3 regions of the Citrobacter sp. CFNIH10 genome follow, and region 1 is predicted to be linked to each of the others. Evidence: predicted binding sites of a transcription regulator. Region 1 holds the regulator's gene; each other region holds the start of a gene.
The links. Region 1 encodes LexA, which represses DNA repair genes until DNA is damaged. Its sites were predicted from a motif close to TNCTGTATGTACATACAGNA; they were not measured.
Positions count from the first base shown of each region.

Region 2: rmuC (DNA recombination protein RmuC) is a predicted target of LexA. The motif match lies at 1,915-1,934, and genes of this name have one in related genera.
Region 3: sulA (SOS-induced cell division inhibitor SulA) is a predicted target of LexA. The motif match lies at 3,183-3,202, and genes of this name have one in related genera.

Region 1 covers NZ_CP026216.1:1,720,387-1,726,500, forward strand. The annotation lists gene ubiA (4-hydroxybenzoate octaprenyltransferase) at 1-411, shown strand, start outside; gene plsB (glycerol-3-phosphate 1-O-acyltransferase PlsB) at 542-2,962, opposite strand; gene C2U53_RS11680 (diacylglycerol kinase) at 3,133-3,501, shown strand; gene lexA (transcriptional repressor LexA) at 3,624-4,232, shown strand; gene dinF (MATE family efflux transporter DinF) at 4,318-5,643, shown strand; gene C2U53_RS11695 (CsbD family protein) at 5,774-5,983, shown strand; gene zur (zinc uptake transcriptional repressor Zur) at 6,061-6,114, opposite strand, start outside.
Region 2 covers NZ_CP026216.1:1,430,424-1,436,537, reverse strand. The annotation lists gene ubiE (bifunctional demethylmenaquinone methyltransferase/2-methoxy-6-polyprenyl-1,4-benzoquinol methylase UbiE) at 1-349, opposite strand, end outside; gene rmuC (DNA recombination protein RmuC) at 444-1,871, opposite strand; gene udp (uridine phosphorylase) at 2,025-2,786, opposite strand; gene C2U53_RS10345 (dienelactone hydrolase family protein) at 3,047-3,856, shown strand; gene metE (5-methyltetrahydropteroyltriglutamate--homocysteine S-methyltransferase) at 3,923-6,114, opposite strand, start outside.
Region 3 covers NZ_CP026216.1:3,280,795-3,286,908, reverse strand. The annotation lists gene C2U53_RS19485 (YccF domain-containing protein) at 1-254, shown strand, start outside; gene yccS (YccS family putative transporter) at 261-2,423, shown strand; gene C2U53_RS19475 (TfoX/Sxy family DNA transformation protein) at 2,377-3,006, opposite strand; gene sulA (SOS-induced cell division inhibitor SulA) at 3,224-3,733, shown strand; gene ompA (porin OmpA) at 4,089-5,144, shown strand; gene matP (macrodomain Ter protein MatP) at 5,221-5,673, opposite strand; gene C2U53_RS19455 (Lon protease family protein) at 5,859-6,114, shown strand, end outside.

The DNA of each region.
Region 1 (6,114 bases):
CCGATGGCCTTCGCGGCGGTGAGTGAGTCGGTACCCTTGAGCTGCTGGCTGATGTTCCTGGCCAATATCTTGTGGGCGGTGGCCTACGACACGCAGTACGCGATGGTTGACCGCGATGACGATCTGAAAATCGGCATTAAATCGACGGCCATTCTGTTTGGCGAACATGACAAGCTGATTATCGGTATCTTGCAGGTGGCGGTGCTGGCGCTGATGGCGCTGATTGGCTGGCTGAACGGTCTGGGGCTGGGTTATTACTGGTCTGTGCTGGTCGCGGGCGCGCTGTTTGTTTATCAACAGAAACTGATTGCCAGCCGCGAACGCGAGGCCTGCTTTAAAGCATTCATGAACAATAACTACGTCGGGCTGGTGTTGTTTATCGGTCTGGCAATGAGCTACTGGCACTCATAAAGCATCTTGCCCGGTGGCGCTGCGCTTATCGGGCCTACTAAACCGTAAGCCGATGTAGGCCGGATCAGGCGGAACGCCGCCATCCGGCAATCTAACATAAAAAAGCCGGTCATCTTGACCGGCTTTTTCTTTACTCGCTCTGCGTCGCGCTTTCGATGGTGAGGCGTACATCCGACGTGATGAGTTCCGCCAACATCTGATACACCTTCATCGTTTCGCCCGGCTCCGCATCGCCGGTATCGCTGATGTAACCCTCGTCACGCAGAGTCAGCACCAGTGAGCTGAACACCGCCTTGTCGAAGAATTCCGGCGCGTTAATACCGTGCAGCACGGACAGACGCTGCGCCACGGTGCGGCTTTCTTTCTCCAGCGTCCCGCGGTTGATCGACGGGTTAGCGCTCAGCAGCCAGAAGGTGATGGCATAACGCTGCAGCGTTTCGCGCGCACCCGCGGCCAGCAGTTGCAGCGTACGGGAATGAGCCGGATTGATATGCAGTTCATCATCCTGAACGGTAATCAGCCCCTGACGCTGCATTTCAGCCGTCAGCGCATCAATCACGTCTGCCAACTCATCGCGCTCCCAGCGCAGGAACAGCTCGGCTTTCAGCATCGGGTAGAGCACGTCAACGTGTTGCAGCAACGCTTCGCGGGAAATATGACGATGCTGGGTGACGATCGCCGCCATCAGTGACGGTAGCACCAGCATATGCGCGATGTTATTGCGATAGTAGGTCATCAGGACCGCCTGCTCGCGCGGCAGAATGATGATATCGCCAATGGTATCCTTCTCGACTTCGAATTTGTTCATCTGCAACGCGTGATCGATAAGATCGCTGGCGTTGACAGACGGCACGGTCGAATCAGAGGAATACGGCACGTTGCGCATCAGATCCAGGTAACAGTTGAGCTGCTCGGTCAATTGTTCGCGGGTCAGCGAACGCTGGCGAGACGCTAACAGCGCGGTGCAGCACAGGTTCATGGCGTTCGCCGCACCCGCATTGTTAATACGCACCATCAGCTCCGCCGCAATCCCGTTTACCGTCGGCGTCAGCCAGGCTGGACGCACGGCTTCGATCGGATCGATAGACTCGCGCCACTCCGGCACGTGGTGATTCAGGTAGGTCATCAATGGCATTGGCTCGCCAAAGTTGACGTAGCCCTGACCGAGATTACGCAGCTTGCTCAGGCCACGCAGCATCTGCGGCAGGCTCTCTTTCTCTTTGGTCGCGCCGCGCAGCTCTTTGGCATAGGTTCCCACTTCCATCACGTGCTCGTAACCGATGTAAATCGGCACCAGGGTGATCGGACGGGTGCCGCCGCGCAGCATCGCCTGGATGGTCATCGACAGCGTGCCAGTTTTTGGGTCCAGCAAACGGCCGGTACGGGAACGACCACCTTCGACAAAGTATTCAACCGAGTAGCCGCGGCTGAACAGTTCGCCCAGATACTCACGGAAAACCGTGGAATAGAGCTTATTGCCCTTAAAGGTACGACGAATAAAGAACGCGCCCAGGCGGCGGAAGATCGGGCCTGCCGGCCAGAAGTTCAGGTTGATACCTGCAGCGATGTGCGGCGGCACCAGCCCCTGGTGATAGAGCACGTAGGAGAGCAGCAGGTAGTCCATGTGGCTGCGGTGGCAGGGAACATAAACAATTTCGTGCCCGTCGTGCGCCAGTTGGCGAACGCGTTCTGCGTTGTGAACGTTAATCCCCTGATACAGCCTGTTCCAGGTGAAGCCCAGAATACGGTCGGTCAGGCGAATCATCTCGTAAGAGAAGTTGGCGGCGATCTCTTCCATCAGCGCAATGGCGTTTTGCTGCGCCTTTTCATGGGAGATTTTCTTGCTGCGCGCTTCGTCTTCCACCGCGCGGGCAATCGCTTTGGAGGCCAGCAGCTTGTTGAAGAGATCCTGACGCGCAGGTAGACGCGGCCCCACCGCGGCCAGGCGCTGACGGGCGAAGTGCATACGCGCCACGCGAGCCAGTTTCTGCGCAATGGTTTTATCCGTGCCGTGCTCATCGGCCATTCGGCGCAGAGAGACGGAAGGCGAGAAGCGGACAAAGCTGTCGCGGCCAAGCCAGGAGACGGCAAAGAATTTCTGAATGCCATTAAGCATGCGCAGCGGCGGGTTAACCTCGCCCTTTTCACGACCCGGAGAACGTCCAAACATCACCGACACCGGCACCATTTGCACATCCAGATCCGGATTGCTGCGATGCAGGTCGAGATAGTTATGGAACAGCTTGATGGACTCTTCTTTCGGCGTGTAATAGGTGAAGACACGCGGTCCGCCGTGAATGAACACATAGCGCGGCAACTGTGTGCCATCGATCTCCAGCGGTTCTAACGGGTCGGGGAGATCGTGCGCCAGACATTGCGCGCGCAGCGTCAGCAAGTCCGCTTTGGAGTTGTACGGCAAAACGTACATAATTGGGCGAGAGGTGTTGAGTCCCAATTCCGGGGCAGGATCTGCCGGAATAGACTTGCTTTTTACCAGTACACTTAATGGTAAATTCAGTATTTTGTAGTAAATTCGTGGCCAGCCGGACATAAACGATGTAAAGCCTCTGGTTAATAATGCAATTGCGTTGCAAGGATATCAGAAAGTCATGTGAATTTCTGGTCTATCCCGTCATACTTCGCGCCGCGTTGCCCTAACTCGAATTACATGAGTTAACAAGACAATGTCATTGACGCCAATAATGCAAAAAGGTTCTTTTAATGGCTAATAATACCACTGGATTCACCCGAATTATCAAAGCTGCAGGCTATTCCTGGAAAGGTTTTCGCGCCGCGTGGATTAACGAGGCCGCGTTCCGTCAGGAAAGCGTGGCGGCGCTGCTGGCCGTGGCTATCGCCTGCTGGCTGGACGTGGATGCCATTACGCGCGTTCTGCTGATAGGCTCTGTCATGCTGGTCATGATTGTTGAAATCCTGAACAGCGCCATCGAGGCGGTAGTGGACCGTATCGGCTCTGATTATCACGAACTTTCTGGTCGCGCAAAAGATATGGGGTCGGCGGCGGTACTGCTTTCTATCATTGTGGCGCTGATCACCTGGGGACTCCTGTTGTGGCCACATTTTCGCTAACGTTTTTCGACCCTGATTCCATAACCGGCTAAATCTGCTGTCGAATGTGTAGTTTGTGGTTCCAAAATCACCTTTAGCTGTATATACTCACAGCATAACTGTATATACACCCAGGGGGCGGAATGAAAGCGTTAACGGCCAGGCAACAAGAGGTGTTTGATCTCATTCGGGATCACATCAGCCAGACAGGTATGCCACCGACGCGTGCGGAGATCGCACAGCGTTTGGGGTTCCGTTCCCCAAACGCGGCTGAAGAACACCTGAAGGCGCTGGCACGTAAAGGGGCGATTGAAATCGTCTCCGGTGCTTCTCGCGGCATTCGACTGCTGCAGGAAGAAGAGGAAGGGTTACCGCTCATCGGTCGCGTTGCGGCGGGCGAGCCGCTGCTGGCGCAGCAGCACATTGAAGGCCATTATCAGGTGGATCCATCTTTGTTTAAGCCGAACGCCGATTTCCTGCTGCGCGTCAGCGGAATGTCGATGAAAGACATCGGCATTATGGATGGCGATCTGCTGGCGGTACACAAAACCCAGGACGTGCGTAACGGTCAGGTGGTTGTAGCGCGTATCGACGATGAAGTGACGGTCAAGCGCCTGAAAAAACAGGGCAATAAAGTTGAACTGCTGCCCGAAAACAGCGAATTTAAACCAATCCTGGTTGACCTTCGCGAACAGAATTTTACCATCGAAGGACTGGCCGTTGGCGTCATCCGTAATGGTGAATGGCTGTAGTACTTCTTTAGGCCGGATAAGGCGTTTACGTCGTTATCCGGCACTCTCACCACTCTCGTTATGACCTCTTCTCAGGCTCGTCTCCATGCCTTTTTTTGCTTCTGCTGACAAAGCACTCTGGCGCCTCGCCTTACCGATGATTTTCTCCAATATCACCGTTCCGCTGCTGGGACTGGTGGATACGGCGGTCATTGGTCACCTGGACAGCCCCGTCTATCTCGGCGGTGTGGCAGTAGGCGCAACCGCAACCAGCTTTCTGTTTATGCTACTGCTCTTCTTACGGATGAGCACTACCGGGCTGACGGCGCAGGCATTCGGCGCGAAGAATCCTCAGGCGCTGGCGAGGGCTCTGGTGCAACCGCTGGTCCTGGCTTTGGGCGCAGGGACATTAATTGCTATCTTCCGCACGCCGATTATCGACCTGGCGCTACACATTGTCGGCGGCAGCGAAGCGGTGCTGGAACAGGCGAGGCGATTCCTGGCCATTCGCTGGCTGAGCGCGCCGGCGTCACTGGCGAATCTGGTTCTGCTCGGTTGGTTACTGGGCGTGCAATACGCGCGTGCGCCGGTGATCCTGCTGATTGTCGGCAATATCCTGAACATTGTGCTCGACCTCTGGCTGGTAATGGGGCTGCATATGAACGTGCAGGGGGCCGCACTGGCGACGGTGATTGCGGAATATGCGACGTTGCTGATCGGTTTGTTGATGGTGCGTAAGGTCTTGCACTTGCGGGGCGTCTCTCTCGTCATACTCAGGCAGGCCTGGCGCGGCAACTTTCGTCGTCTTCTGGCGCTTAATCGCGACATCATGCTGCGTTCGCTGCTGCTGCAACTCTGTTTTGGTGCCATTACCGTGCTGGGGGCCAGACTGGGTAGCGATATCATCGCCGTTAACGCCGTGTTGATGACGTTGCTGACGTTTACGGCCTATGCGCTGGATGGCTTTGCCTACGCCGTGGAGGCGCATTCCGGTCAGGCCTATGGCGCCCGCGATGGCAGTCAGTTGCTGGAGGTCTGGCGCGCGGCGTGCCGTCAGTCAGGTATTGTCGCACTGCTGTTCTCAGTGGTTTATCTGCTCGCGGGCGAACAGATCGTCGCGCTGCTGACATCACTCCCGCAAATCCAGCAACTGGCCGATCGCTATCTGCTCTGGCAAGTGATTTTGCCGTTGGTCGGCGTCTGGTGCTATCTGCTGGATGGTATGTTTATCGGTGCAACGCGGGCGGCTGAAATGCGTAACAGTATGGCGGTCGCGGCTGCCGGGTTTGCGCTGACCTTGCTGACCCTCCCCGTGTTGGGGAATCACGGTTTGTGGCTGGCGCTGGCGGTTTTCCTGGCGCTGCGCGGACTGTCATTAGCCTGGATCTGGCGGCGCCACTGGCGGAATGGGACCTGGTTTTCGGCTTCGTGATGGTTAAAGATTCTGAATAGTGAATTGAACCCAGAATCTCTGACTACACTTAATCTCACGTCCAGCAGAAAACGAACGCAGTTGGGCGGTTTACTCTCACTATTCACAGCCTAATAAAGAGGACTTTATGATGAATAAAGACGAAGCCGGCGGTAACTGGAAACAATTTAAAGGTAAAGTGAAAGAGCAGTGGGGCAAACTGACCGATGACGATATGACAGTCATTGAAGGTAAGCGTGATCAACTGGTCGGTAAGATTCAGGAACGTTATGGTTACGAGAAAGACCAGGCGGAGAAAGAGGTCGATAGCTGGGAAAAACGCAACGACTATCGGTGGTAAGCTACCCTCATACCCGTGAGTACAAGGATGTAAGCCCCTCTGTTTGCTTCGGGCGGCATAGCATGCCGCCCACTTCATTAACGGGGTTTCTTTTTAACCTGAATCGAATGATCGTGCTGACACTCGCCAGG
Region 2 (6,114 bases), 290 kb from region 1:
CGTTGCCAATCACGCCGATATTGCGCAGCTTTTCACGACCCATTTTGAGCATTGAGTCATTGATGTCAGCCAGAATCACCTTGCCGGTCTCCCCGACCAGACGGGAGAATTTAGCCGTCAGATCGCCGGTTCCCCCGGCTAAATCCAGTACTGTCTGACCACGGCGGACGCCGCTACAGTCGATGGTGAAGCGCTTCCACAAACGATGGATGCCAAAAGACATCAAATCATTCATAACATCATATTTTGATGCCACAGAATGAAAAACGTGGGCCACCATGTCCGCTTTATGCTCTTTAGCGACAGTCTGAAAACCAAAGTGCGTCGTTTCTTGTGAATTATCCACCATCTCAGTGCCTGCTCATCAAAAAATTGTTCGAGAAGTGTAACAGATTGGGGCGCATTGCCCTACCCTTCTGCCCGTCCGGGTTACTCCGAACGGACTAATTCGATTGCTGCTTTATCCCGTCATCGTCGGAATAAGATGCATCTTCCTGCTCTTCAGGTACCGATCGCAACCGATACTCTTCATCCTGCGTTGTGGCCTGTTCCGCCAGTTCAGGGTTAATCTCGCGCTTAATTTCTACCCCTAAGCCGCGAAACGCTTCGGCCTGCGCCAGCACGTTGCCGCGCCCCGACGACAGCTTTTTCATCGCCTGACGATAGTTATCCTGCGCTTTGTCCAGACTCTGCCCGATGGAGGACATATCGTCGACAAACAGCCGCATCTTGTCATAGAGCTTACTCGCACGGTCCGCAATCTGTTGCGCATTACGGCTTTGATGTTCGTAACGCCAAAGATTCGCAATGGTTCGCAACGCCACCAGTAATGTCGTGGGACTGACCAGCATAATATTATTTTTAAGCGCTTCAGTAATCAGTTCGGGCTGTCGGTCGAGCGCTAACAGAAACGCGGGCTCCACCGGGATAAACATCAGCACGTAATCCAGCGTGCGCAGCCCCGGAAGCTGCTGGTAGTCCTTACGTCCCAACAGGCGAATATGGTTACGCACCGAAGCAATGTGTTCCTGAAGCGCGCTTTCGCGGGTGTAATCGTCTTCCGCATTAAAATAGCGCTCATAGGCCACCAGCGTCATTTTGGCGTCGATCACCACATCTTTTCCCTGCGGTAAACGTACAATTACGTCGGGCTGCATGCGGGAACGAACGTCATTCTCGATACTGACCTGCGTTTCGTACTCATAACCTTCACGCAGTCCGGATGCTTCCAGCACACGGGTGAGTACGACTTCGCCCCAGTTCCCCTGCGTTTTATTATCGCCTTTTAGTGCACGCGTCAGGTTGACCGCTTCCTGGGCCATTTGTGCATTAAGCTGTTGAAGATTGCGAATTTCATGCGCCAGGGTGTGACGTTCTCGCGCTTCCTGACCAAAGCTGTCCTGAACCTGGCGACGGAAACCGTCCAGTTGTTCACGCAGCGGCGTCAGCAGCCCATTCAGGCTCTGTCGGTTTTGCTCATCAACCCGGCGATTGCTTTGCTCAAAGATTCGGTTTGCCAGGTTTTCAAACTGTTCGCTCAGACGCTGCTCGCTGTTGATCATCTGGCGAATTTTATCTTCCGCATGCTGCTGTGTGGCTTCCATTCGCGTGGTCACTTCACGCAGATCCGCTTCCAGCGAGGTGTTAATGCTGCGCAGGCTACGTAATTCGTTATTGAGCAACTCGCACTCATCACGCCAGTGTTCACTTTGGGCAAGCTGTTGTTTGGCAGCACTTAATGCCGCAACCATCTCTTCACGTTCAGCGAATTGTTCGGCTTTCTGTTGCGCATGCTGATAGCTGGCTATCAGCCAGCCAAGCGCAATGCCCACCAGCGCAATAACCGCATAAATGATGATTGAGATATCCAAAATGCCTCCCGACGCCATACATCACCCGCACAAAATAGAATTGTGCTGTATAAACGTCCAGTTTTAAAGAACTTTCCTGCGAGGCGGTACGCAAATAATCGCGTAAAAGCAAAAGGCCGAACGCGTCGGCCTTGTTTACGGAAGAGAAGAGAATTAGATGAGACGACGTGCCGCTTCCACCACGATTTTCACCGCATGGCTTTCAGTTTGTTTCATCGTCTCCGCATTCGGGATCTCTTGCTGGGTGCGGTTGACGATTACCCCCGCAACCATCCCGGCGCGCAGGCCCTGGCTTGCACACATGGTCAGCAGCGTGGCGGACTCCATTTCGTAGTTCATCACGCCCATTGACTGCCACTCTTCCATGGAGCCTTTGAAACGACGTACTACGCGACCGGAGAAAGTGTCGTAACGTTCCTGGCCTGGGTAGAAGGTGTCAGAAGATGCAGTTACGCCCACGTGAGTTGTGGCACCGATGGATTTTGCCGCTTCAACCAGCGCGGTGGTGCATTCAAAGTCAGCGACTGCCGGATACTCCATCGGCGCAAAGTGCAGGCTCGCACCATCCAGACGAACGGACGCCGTGGTGACCAGAACATCGCCGACATTGATATGCGGCTGAATGGCCCCCGTGGTGCCAATACGCAGGAAAGTACGAATGCCCAACTGAGCCAATTCTTCCACCGCTATAGAAGTTGATGGGCCGCCGATACCGGTCGAGCAGACGATGACGGCTTTACCGTCCAGCTCTGCGCGCCAGGTAGTGAATTCACGGTGAGATGCCAGTTTAACCGGCTTCTCCATCAGCGCGGCGATCTTTTCTACACGTTCCGGATCGCCAGGGACGATAGCCAGCGTAGCCCCTTGTAAATCGTTCTTGGTGAGGCCGAGATGAAAAACGTCAGACCTGGACATATAAAACTCCTCTGTGATTCGGTTTTTGTCAGAAGAAGCAAAAAGACACTTTACCGAAGGACTTAAGATATTTTCGTGACCGCTATCACCATGATGCAATTCATTTGCATGAATTTACCTACAAAAAGTGATCAACATCACATCAATAGCCCAACTTTCTCTTTCTTTGCACAAAAAGCGAGCCGTTTGAGGCAGTGTGAATGGTTAAAGGCTGTCTATAGTTAATAGTGCGCTATTTTTCTAAGGGTACGGAGAATACCATGACATCAACACCACAAACCGGTTTTGCACCTGCAGCATCCCCTATTGCCTCTACCTCAGTGCATACCCCGGACGACGCCATCGTCGCGGGTTTTACGTCAATCCCTTCTCAGGGGGACGAGATGCCGGCGTTTCACGCCCGGCCGAAAAAGAGCAATGGCCCACTGCCTGTGGTCATTGTAGTGCAGGAAATCTTTGGCGTGCATGAACATATCCGCGACATCTGCCGTCGTCTGGCGCTGGACGGCTATTTGGCTATCGCGCCAGAACTCTACTTCCGCGAAGGCGATCCCAATGATTTCGCCGATATTCCCACGCTATTGAGCGGTCTGGTGGCGAAAGTGCCGGATTCTCAGGTTCTGGCCGATCTGGATCACGTCGCCAGTTGGGCGTCCCGCAACGGTGGCGATGTTCATCGTCTGATGATCACTGGCTTTTGTTGGGGCGGACGTATTACGTGGCTGTACGCGGCGCATAACCCGCAACTGAAAGCCGCTGTAGCCTGGTATGGGAAGTTGGTTGGCGATAAGTCGTTGAATTCGCCGAAACATCCTGTCGATGTGGCGACCGATCTGAACGCCCCGGTGCTGGGTCTGTACGGCGGTCAGGATAACAGTATTTCACAGGAGAGCGTGGAGACCATGCGCCAGGCCTTACGCGCCGCTAACGCCAATACGGAGATTGTTGTCTATCCTGATGCCGGTCATGCCTTCAATGCCGACTACCGCTCGAGCTATCACGAAGAATCTGCCAAAGACGGCTGGCAAAGAATGCTGGCGTGGTTTGCACAGTACGGAAGTAAGAAATAACGCAGGTCTGAACCGCCCCCCGACAACAGGCCCGGTGGCGACTTCGCCTTACCGGGCCCAGGAAGATCACGCCTGACGCAGATTCTGCGCGGCTTTCACCATGTTCGCCAGCGCGGCGCGGGTTTCCGGCCAACCGCGGGTTTTCAGGCCACAGTCCGGGTTCACCCACAGGCGTTCAGCCGGGATACGTTGTGCCGCTTTTTGCAACAGCGCCTCAATCCACTCTACGCTCGGGACATTCGGCGAGTGAATGTCATACACGCCCGGTCCGATTTCGTTCGGATAGTCGAACTCTTCGAACGACTCCAGAAGCTCCATGTCGGAACGTGAGGTCTCAATGGTGATCACGTCAGCATCCAGCGCGGCAATAGAATCCATGATGTTGTTAAACTCGCAGTAACACATGTGGGTGTGGATCTGGGTATCATCTTTCGCCACCGCCGCGTTGATACGGAACGCTTCCACGCCCCACGCCAGATAAGCCGCCCAGTCGCTACGACGCAACGGCAGCCCTTCGCGTAGTGCGGGTTCATCAATCTGAATGATGCCAATGCCTGCCGCTTCCAGATCCGCCACCTCATCACGCAGTGCCAGCGCGATCTGTTTGGCGATGGTTTCGCGGGTGACGTCTTCACGCGGGAAGGACCAGCAGAGAATGGTCACCGGGCCGGTCAGCATGCCTTTTACCGGTTTGTCAGTCAGCGACTGAGCATACTTCGCCCATTCTACGGTGATCGCTTCCGGACGGCTGACGTCGCCGATCACCACCGGCGGTTTCACGCAGCGAGAGCCGTAACTCTGCACCCAGCCATTCTGGGTGAAAACAAAACCATCGAGGTGCTCACCGAAATATTCCACCATGTCGTTACGCTCGGCTTCACCGTGGACCAGCACGTCCAGGCCTAAGCGTTCCTGCTCAACAATCGCCTGCTTAATATGCTCCGCGATGCCAGTGCGATAGTTGTTAGCATCAAGCTGCCCTTTTTTGAAGTCCAGACGCAGGCCGCGGATTTCAGTAGTCTGCGGGAAAGAACCGATAGTGGTCGTCGGCCATGCAGGCAGGTTGAAGCGCGCACGCTGAGCCTCAGCGCGCACTTCGTACGGGTTCGCCCGCTGGCTGTCCTGCGCGGTGATGGCCGCCAGACGTTTTTCCACTGCTGCATTGTGCACACGGGTCGAGTGGCGACGCGCCTGAATCGGTGCGCTCCATTCGGCGATGGCGGCGGTATCGCCGCTGTTCAGCGCATCGCGCAGCAGCGTCAGTTCACCACACTTTTGCAGGGCGAAGGCAAACCAGCTCTTCACTTCCGCATCCAGACGCGTTTCAACGCTCAGGTCGATCGGGCTGTGCAGCAATGAGCAGGACGAGGCCACCCACAGATCGCGAAGGCCTACGATATCTTTAATCTGGGCATATTTTTCTGTCAGATCGGCACGCCAGACGTTGCGTCCATTGACCAGACCGGCAGACAGCAGCCAGTCAGTCGGCAGGCGTTTGTGCAGCGCTGTCACGTCATCTTTACCGTGGACCAGGTCAACGTGGAGTCCTTGTACCGGCAGCGCGGCAATGGTATCAAGGTTAGGCGTCACACCTTCAAAGTAGGTGGTCAGCAGCAGTTTCACCTGCCCGGAAAGCGCATCGTAGGCCGGTTTGAAGGCGTTCAGCCACGTCTGCGGCAGTTCCAGCACCAGCGCGGGTTCGTCGATCTGCACCCACTCGATGCCGCGTTTTGCCAGTTCCGCCAGCACCTGCTGGTAAACCGGCAGAATGTCTTTCAGCAGGCTCAGGCGATCGAACGACTCGCCCTTTACTTTGCCCAGCCACAGGTAAGTGACCGGGCCGAGCAGCACAGGTTTCACCTTGTGACCCAGCGCCAGCGCTTCGTCTACTTCATCCAGCAGTTGTGTCCAGGTCAGTTTGAACTGCTGACCCTTAACGAACTCCGGCACCATATAGTGATAGTTGGTGTTAAACCATTTGGTCATTTCTGCCGCCGCAGCCGGTTCGCCGGTCGGCGCACGACCGCGACCAATGCGGAACAGGGTGTCGATATCGACGGAACCATCTTTGTTCTGATGACGCGCCGGGACGTTACCGAGCAGCAGGCTGGTGGTCAGAACATGGTCGTACCAGGCAAAATCGCCGACCGGCAGTAGATCGATACCTGCCTGCTTTTGCTGATCCCAGTGACGCGCCCGCAGTTCGCGGCCCACCGCCAGCAGTTCTTCACGGGTCACATTACCCGCCCAGTAGCCCT
Region 3 (6,114 bases), 1.6 Mb from region 1:
TGCTGATGAATACGGGCGGGACGCTGCTGAATATTTTCTGGCTGATCTTCTTCGGCTGGTGGCTGTGTCTGATGCACATCGCCGCAGGTATCACCCAGTGCATCACGATCATTGGTATTCCGGTTGGCATTGCGAACTTTAAGATAGCCGCGATTGCACTCTGGCCAGTGGGACGTCGGGTTGTCTCCGTAGAAGTCGCACGTGCAGCACGCGAAGCGAACGCCCGTCGCCGTTTTGAGTCATCAGGACGCTAAGTCAGTATGTTAAGTCCCCTGCTTCGCCGCTATACCTGGAACAGCACCTGGCTGTATTACGTGCGTATTTTTATCGCCCTCTGCGGAACAACAGCGCTGCCCTGGTGGTTGGGTGATGTCAAACTGACCATCCCCCTGACGCTGGGGATGGTGGCAGCGGCGCTGACCGATCTGGACGATCGTCTCGCGGGTCGTCTGCGCAACCTGATCATTACGCTAATCTGCTTTTTTATCGCCTCTGCGTCAGTCGAGCTACTGTTTCCTTACCCATGGCTGTTCGCCATCGGACTGACGCTCTCTACCAGCGGTTTTATCCTGCTCGGCGGTTTAGGGCAGCGTTATGCGACGATTGCCTTTGGCGCATTGCTGATCGCCATTTACACCATGCTTGGGGCGTCGTTGTACGCACAATGGTATCAGCAACCGCTTCTGCTGCTGGCGGGCGCTATCTGGTACAACGGGCTGACGCTTATCGGCCATTTGCTGTTCCCGATTCGTCCCTTGCAGGACAATCTGGCACGCAGCTATGAACAACTGGCGCACTATCTGGAGCTGAAGTCACGGCTTTTTGACCCGGATATTGAAAATGAAAGCCAGGCACCGCTTTATGACTTAGCGCTGGCCAACGGCCAACTGATGGCGACACTGAATCAGACGAAAGTGTCCCTGTTGACTCGCCTGCGCGGCGACCGGGGGCAGCGCGGCACGCGGCGAACTCTGCATTACTACTTTGTGGCGCAGGATATTCATGAGCGCGCCAGCTCCTCGCATATTCAATACCAGACGCTACGTGACCATTTCCGTCACAGCGACGTGATGTTCCGCTTTCAACGCCTGATGTCGATGCAGGGCCAGGCCTGTCTGCAACTGTCGCGCTGTATTTTGTTGCGCGTCCCCTATCAGCACGATCCGCATTTTGAACGCGCCTTCACGCATCTCGACGCCGCGCTTGAGCGAATGCGGGCAAACGGCGCCTCCGCCGATCTGCTGAAAACGCTGGGATTTTTACTGGCTAATTTGCGCGCCATCGATGCACAACTGGCAACAATTGAATCAGAACAGGCGCAGGCTATGCCGCGTAACGAATCGGAGAGCCAGCTCGCCGATGACAGTCCGCACGGGTTCAGCGATATCTGGCTGCGTCTGAGTCGTAACTTTACTCCCGAATCGGCGCTGTTTCGCCATGCGGTCAGGATGTCTCTGGTTCTGTGCGTCGGCTACGCGATCATTCAGATAACCGGTATGCATCACGGTTACTGGATCCTGCTGACCAGCCTGTTTGTTTGTCAGCCAAACTACAACGCCACGCGGCACCGCCTGGCGCTGAGGATTATCGGTACCCTGGTCGGGGTGGCGATTGGTATCCCGATTTTATGGTTTGTTCCGTCGCTGGAAGGTCAGCTTATTTTACTGGTGATCACCGGCGTTCTGTTCTTTGCCTTTCGCAACGTCCAGTATGCCCACGCCACTATGTTTATCACGCTGCTGGTTCTGCTGTGCTTCAACTTGCTCGGCGAAGGGTTTGAAGTCGCCCTCCCCAGGGTGATTGATACGCTCATCGGCTGCGCCATCGCCTGGGCGGCAGTGAGCTTTATCTGGCCGGACTGGCGTTTCCGAAACCTCCCGCGAGTGATGGAAAGAGCGACCGATGCAAACTGTCGCTATCTTGACGCCATCCTGGAGCAGTACCATCAGGGACGCGATAATCGACTGGCATATCGGATTGCCCGTCGCGATGCCCATAACCGCGATGCTGAGCTGGCCTCCGTGGTGTCGAATATGTCCAGCGAGCCCGACGTGACGGCACAAACACGTGAGGCCGCGTTCCGTTTGCTCTGCCTCAATCATACATTCACCAGTTATATTTCTGCTTTAGGTGCGCATCGTGAGCAACTCACCAACCCCGACGTGCTGGCTTTGCTGGACGATGCGGTCTGTTATGTTGATGATGCGCTACATCATCTCCCGGCCGACGAAGCGCGCGTGCAGCAAGCTCTCGCCGAACTGAAACAGCGCATTCAGCAGCTTGAGCCACGTCCGGACAGCAAAGAACCACTGGTGATTCAGCAGGTCGGTTTACTGGTGGCCCTGCTGCCGGAAATGGGGCGGCTACAGCGGCAAATCACTCACTCTTCTCCACCGACATCGGCACCGGTGAAAGCGACTTAACCCACAGAGCAAGCTCCTGGCGGCGTATCGCCGGGAGCGCCGCTTCATGGATACCATAAATAGCCCCTTCAAGATTAAACAGCACCTTGTCAGTGATGGATTTGTTCATTTGTCGCAGTCGCAACCAGCACATTTTAGCGCCCAGCATTCGCAGGGTGGCGACGTCGTAGATCCCCGCTTCATTCAGCAAACTCTCCAGATGAAAGGTCATATTGGGGAGATCCTTAAGCCGCTGCTGAGAACTGCGGGACAACTTCTCCTGCAACGCGGCATCCAGCGAAAACTTCGACAACTGGATCAACTGTTGCTGGTCGCGCCAAAGAGTGTCATCAACCTGATAATAATTAAGCATGACCGGACGCCCGCGTTTAAGAAACGTCAGCCAGACCGGGGAATGTTGCACGCAATACTGTACGCTTTGCTCACAGGCACGCAGATAGAGCTCCCCATTGGCAACCATCGCAAAGACGGTATTCCTGATTGTCAGACTGTAACTGCCAAACAGTGAGCGGAAGTGGATCGTCCCCAGAGAAGATAAATATTCCTGTGATTTATAGATCCTGTCATAGGAGTGAATTTTCATAAAATTCCCTTTTAAATCATAAACTAAAAGAATGATTTGCCGTCACGAATCCGTTAATGACGAAAATAGGCAACTTATTCTCAAGGGGCAAGCTGAATTTCGTTTTTACCGCTACCATGAATAAAAATTGCGAGTCTCTTTCCGAAAATAAAGTTGATCTTTCACGACATCAGGGTTACTGTACATCCATACAGTAACTCACAGGGCTGGATTGATTATGTACACTTCAGGCTACGCAAATCGTTCTCCGTCATTCTCTTCCACATCGAACACGATGGCGCGCGTCTCTTCCGAGAAAGTGTCCACCGGGCTTATCAGCGAAGTGGTCTACCGCGAAGACCAGCCCATGATGACGCAGTTACTGCTGTTACCGCTTCTTCAGCAGCTAGGACAGCAATCGCGCTGGCAGCTCTGGCTGACGCCACAGCAGAAGCTGAGCCGTGAATGGGTTCAGTCTGCCGGGCTTCCGCTGACTAAAGTGATGCAAATTAACCAACTGTCCCCCTGCCATACGCTGGAATCAATGGTTCGTGCATTGCGCACGGGCAACTACAGCGTGGTAATTGGCTGGCTAACAGAAGAATTAACAGAAGAAGAACATGCTGAATTGGTTAAGGCGGCAGATGAAGGAAATGCGATGGGATTTATCATGCGTCCCGTGAATGCACACACCCATGCCACGAGACAGCAAACCGGGCTAAAAATTCACTCAAATTTGTATCATTGAGTAAATTTAGGATTTATCCTGGAATTTTTTTTCCTCCTCGACCTTCACATTGAGGACTAACGTTTTTTTTCTGTGAACGCTTGGCGCACGCGGTTCCCGCGAAATCTGGCGATAAATTCTGATGCGCCAAATGTTAAATATTATGTATACAAGCTTTTTTTTTTCATATGCCTGACAGAGTTCACACTTGTAAGTTTTCAACTACGTTGTAGACTTTACATCGCCAGGGGTGCTCGGCGTAAGCCGCAGATATCGGTAGAGTAACTATTGAACTACTCCCCCGGTGAAGGATTTAACCGTGTTATCTCGTTGGAGATATTCATGGCGTATTTTGGATGATAACGAGGCGCAAAAAATGAAAAAGACAGCTATCGCGATTGCAGTGGCACTGGCTGGTTTCGCTACCGTAGCGCAGGCCGCTCCGAAAGATAACACCTGGTACACTGGTGCTAAACTGGGCTGGTCCCAGTACCATGACACTGGTTTCATCAACAACAACGGTCCGACCCACGAAAACCAACTGGGTGCCGGTGCGTTCGGTGGTTACCAGGTTAACCCGTATGTTGGCTTTGAAATGGGTTACGACTGGTTAGGTCGTATGCCGTACAAAGGCGACAACATCAACGGCGCTTACAAAGCTCAGGGCGTTCAGCTGACCGCTAAACTGGGTTACCCAATCACTGACGATCTGGACATCTACACTCGTCTGGGTGGTATGGTATGGCGTGCAGACACCAAGGCTAACGAACCTGGTGGCGCTTCCTTTAAAGACCACGATACTGGCGTATCCCCAGTATTCGCAGGTGGTGTTGAGTACGCAATTACTCCTGAAATCGCTACCCGTCTGGAATACCAGTGGACCAACAACATCGGTGACGCTAACACCATCGGTACTCGTCCAGACAACGGTCTGCTGAGCGTAGGTGTTTCTTACCGTTTCGGTCAGCAGGAACAAGCTGCTCCGATCGTAGCGCCGGCGCCGGCTCCGGCTCCTGAAGTACAGACCAAACACTTCACTCTGAAGTCTGACGTTCTGTTCAACTTCAACAAAGCAACTCTGAAACCAGAAGGCCAGCAGGCTCTGGATCAGATGTACAGCCAGCTGAGCAACCTGGATCCGAAAGACGGTTCCGTAGTGGTTCTGGGCTTCACGGACCGCATCGGTTCTGACGCTTACAACCAGGGTCTGTCTGAGAAACGTGCTCAGTCTGTTGTTGATTACCTGATCTCTAAGGGTATCCCGGCTGACAAGATCTCCGCACGTGGTATGGGCGAATCCAACCCGGTTACTGGCAACACCTGTGACAACGTGAAAGCTCGCGCTGCACTGATCGACTGCCTGGCCCCGGATCGTCGCGTTGAGATCGAAGTTAAAGGCATCAAAGACGTTGTAACTCAGCCGCAGGCTTAAGTTTCCGTCTCATGAAAAAACCCCGCGCTGCGGGGTTTTTTTTAGCTGTCAGCAAAACAGCTTTAATGAATACCAGTCACTCTTTGCCTAACAACGCCTGCAGATCCTGCTTTAGCGAAGACATCTTGTTAGCGTACTTCTCTTTATTCTCTGCATCTTCAATCAGCTGCACTACGGTCTCTGATAGCGTTTTGCCTCGCCGCTGTGCCAGCCCTGCCAGTCTCTGCCAGACAATAAATTCCAGATCGATAGATTTCTTTCGCGTGTGCTGATGCTCAGCATTGAAATGACGTTTACGCCGCGCGCGTATCGTCTGTTTCATGCGGTTTTGCAGCGCGGGACTCATATGTTCGTCAATCCAGAGATTGACCCGCACCGGTTCATTTTCCAGCGTAAGCAACAAATCCACGGCCTCCTGGGCTGCACTGGCCTCCACATAACGGGTTATTAATTCCCCTTCGCGATGCTTCTTCACCAGGTACTTCCACTTCCAACCGCTTTCAAGATTCTCAAGTTGTTGATATTTCATGGCGATCTCAATGTTACCGTGTCACTCTTATCAGAATATCAGCTTTTTTAGCATCTGAAGAAAAGAATCTTCAGGCTGTGAGCCACTCTGCAGCCTCCTGTGCGTTTGCCATCGCATTCCACGTGTGAAGCGCGGACGGTTACGCTATAATCGCGTCTTTTACAACAGACTAAAAAACATCAACTTTGACCATTACGAAACTTGCATGGCGTGACCTTGTCCCTGATACCGAAAGCTATCAGGAGATTTTTGCACAGCCACATGTCACTGAAGAAAACGACACATTACTGAGTGATACTCAACCACGTTTGCAATTTGCCCTGGAGCAATTGTTACAGCCCAGAGCCTCATCCCCTTTCATGCTGGCCAAAGCCCCCGAAGAGCTTGAGTATCTTAATCTTCTTGCCGATGCCGCACGTGCCTTGCAGCACAATGCCGGTC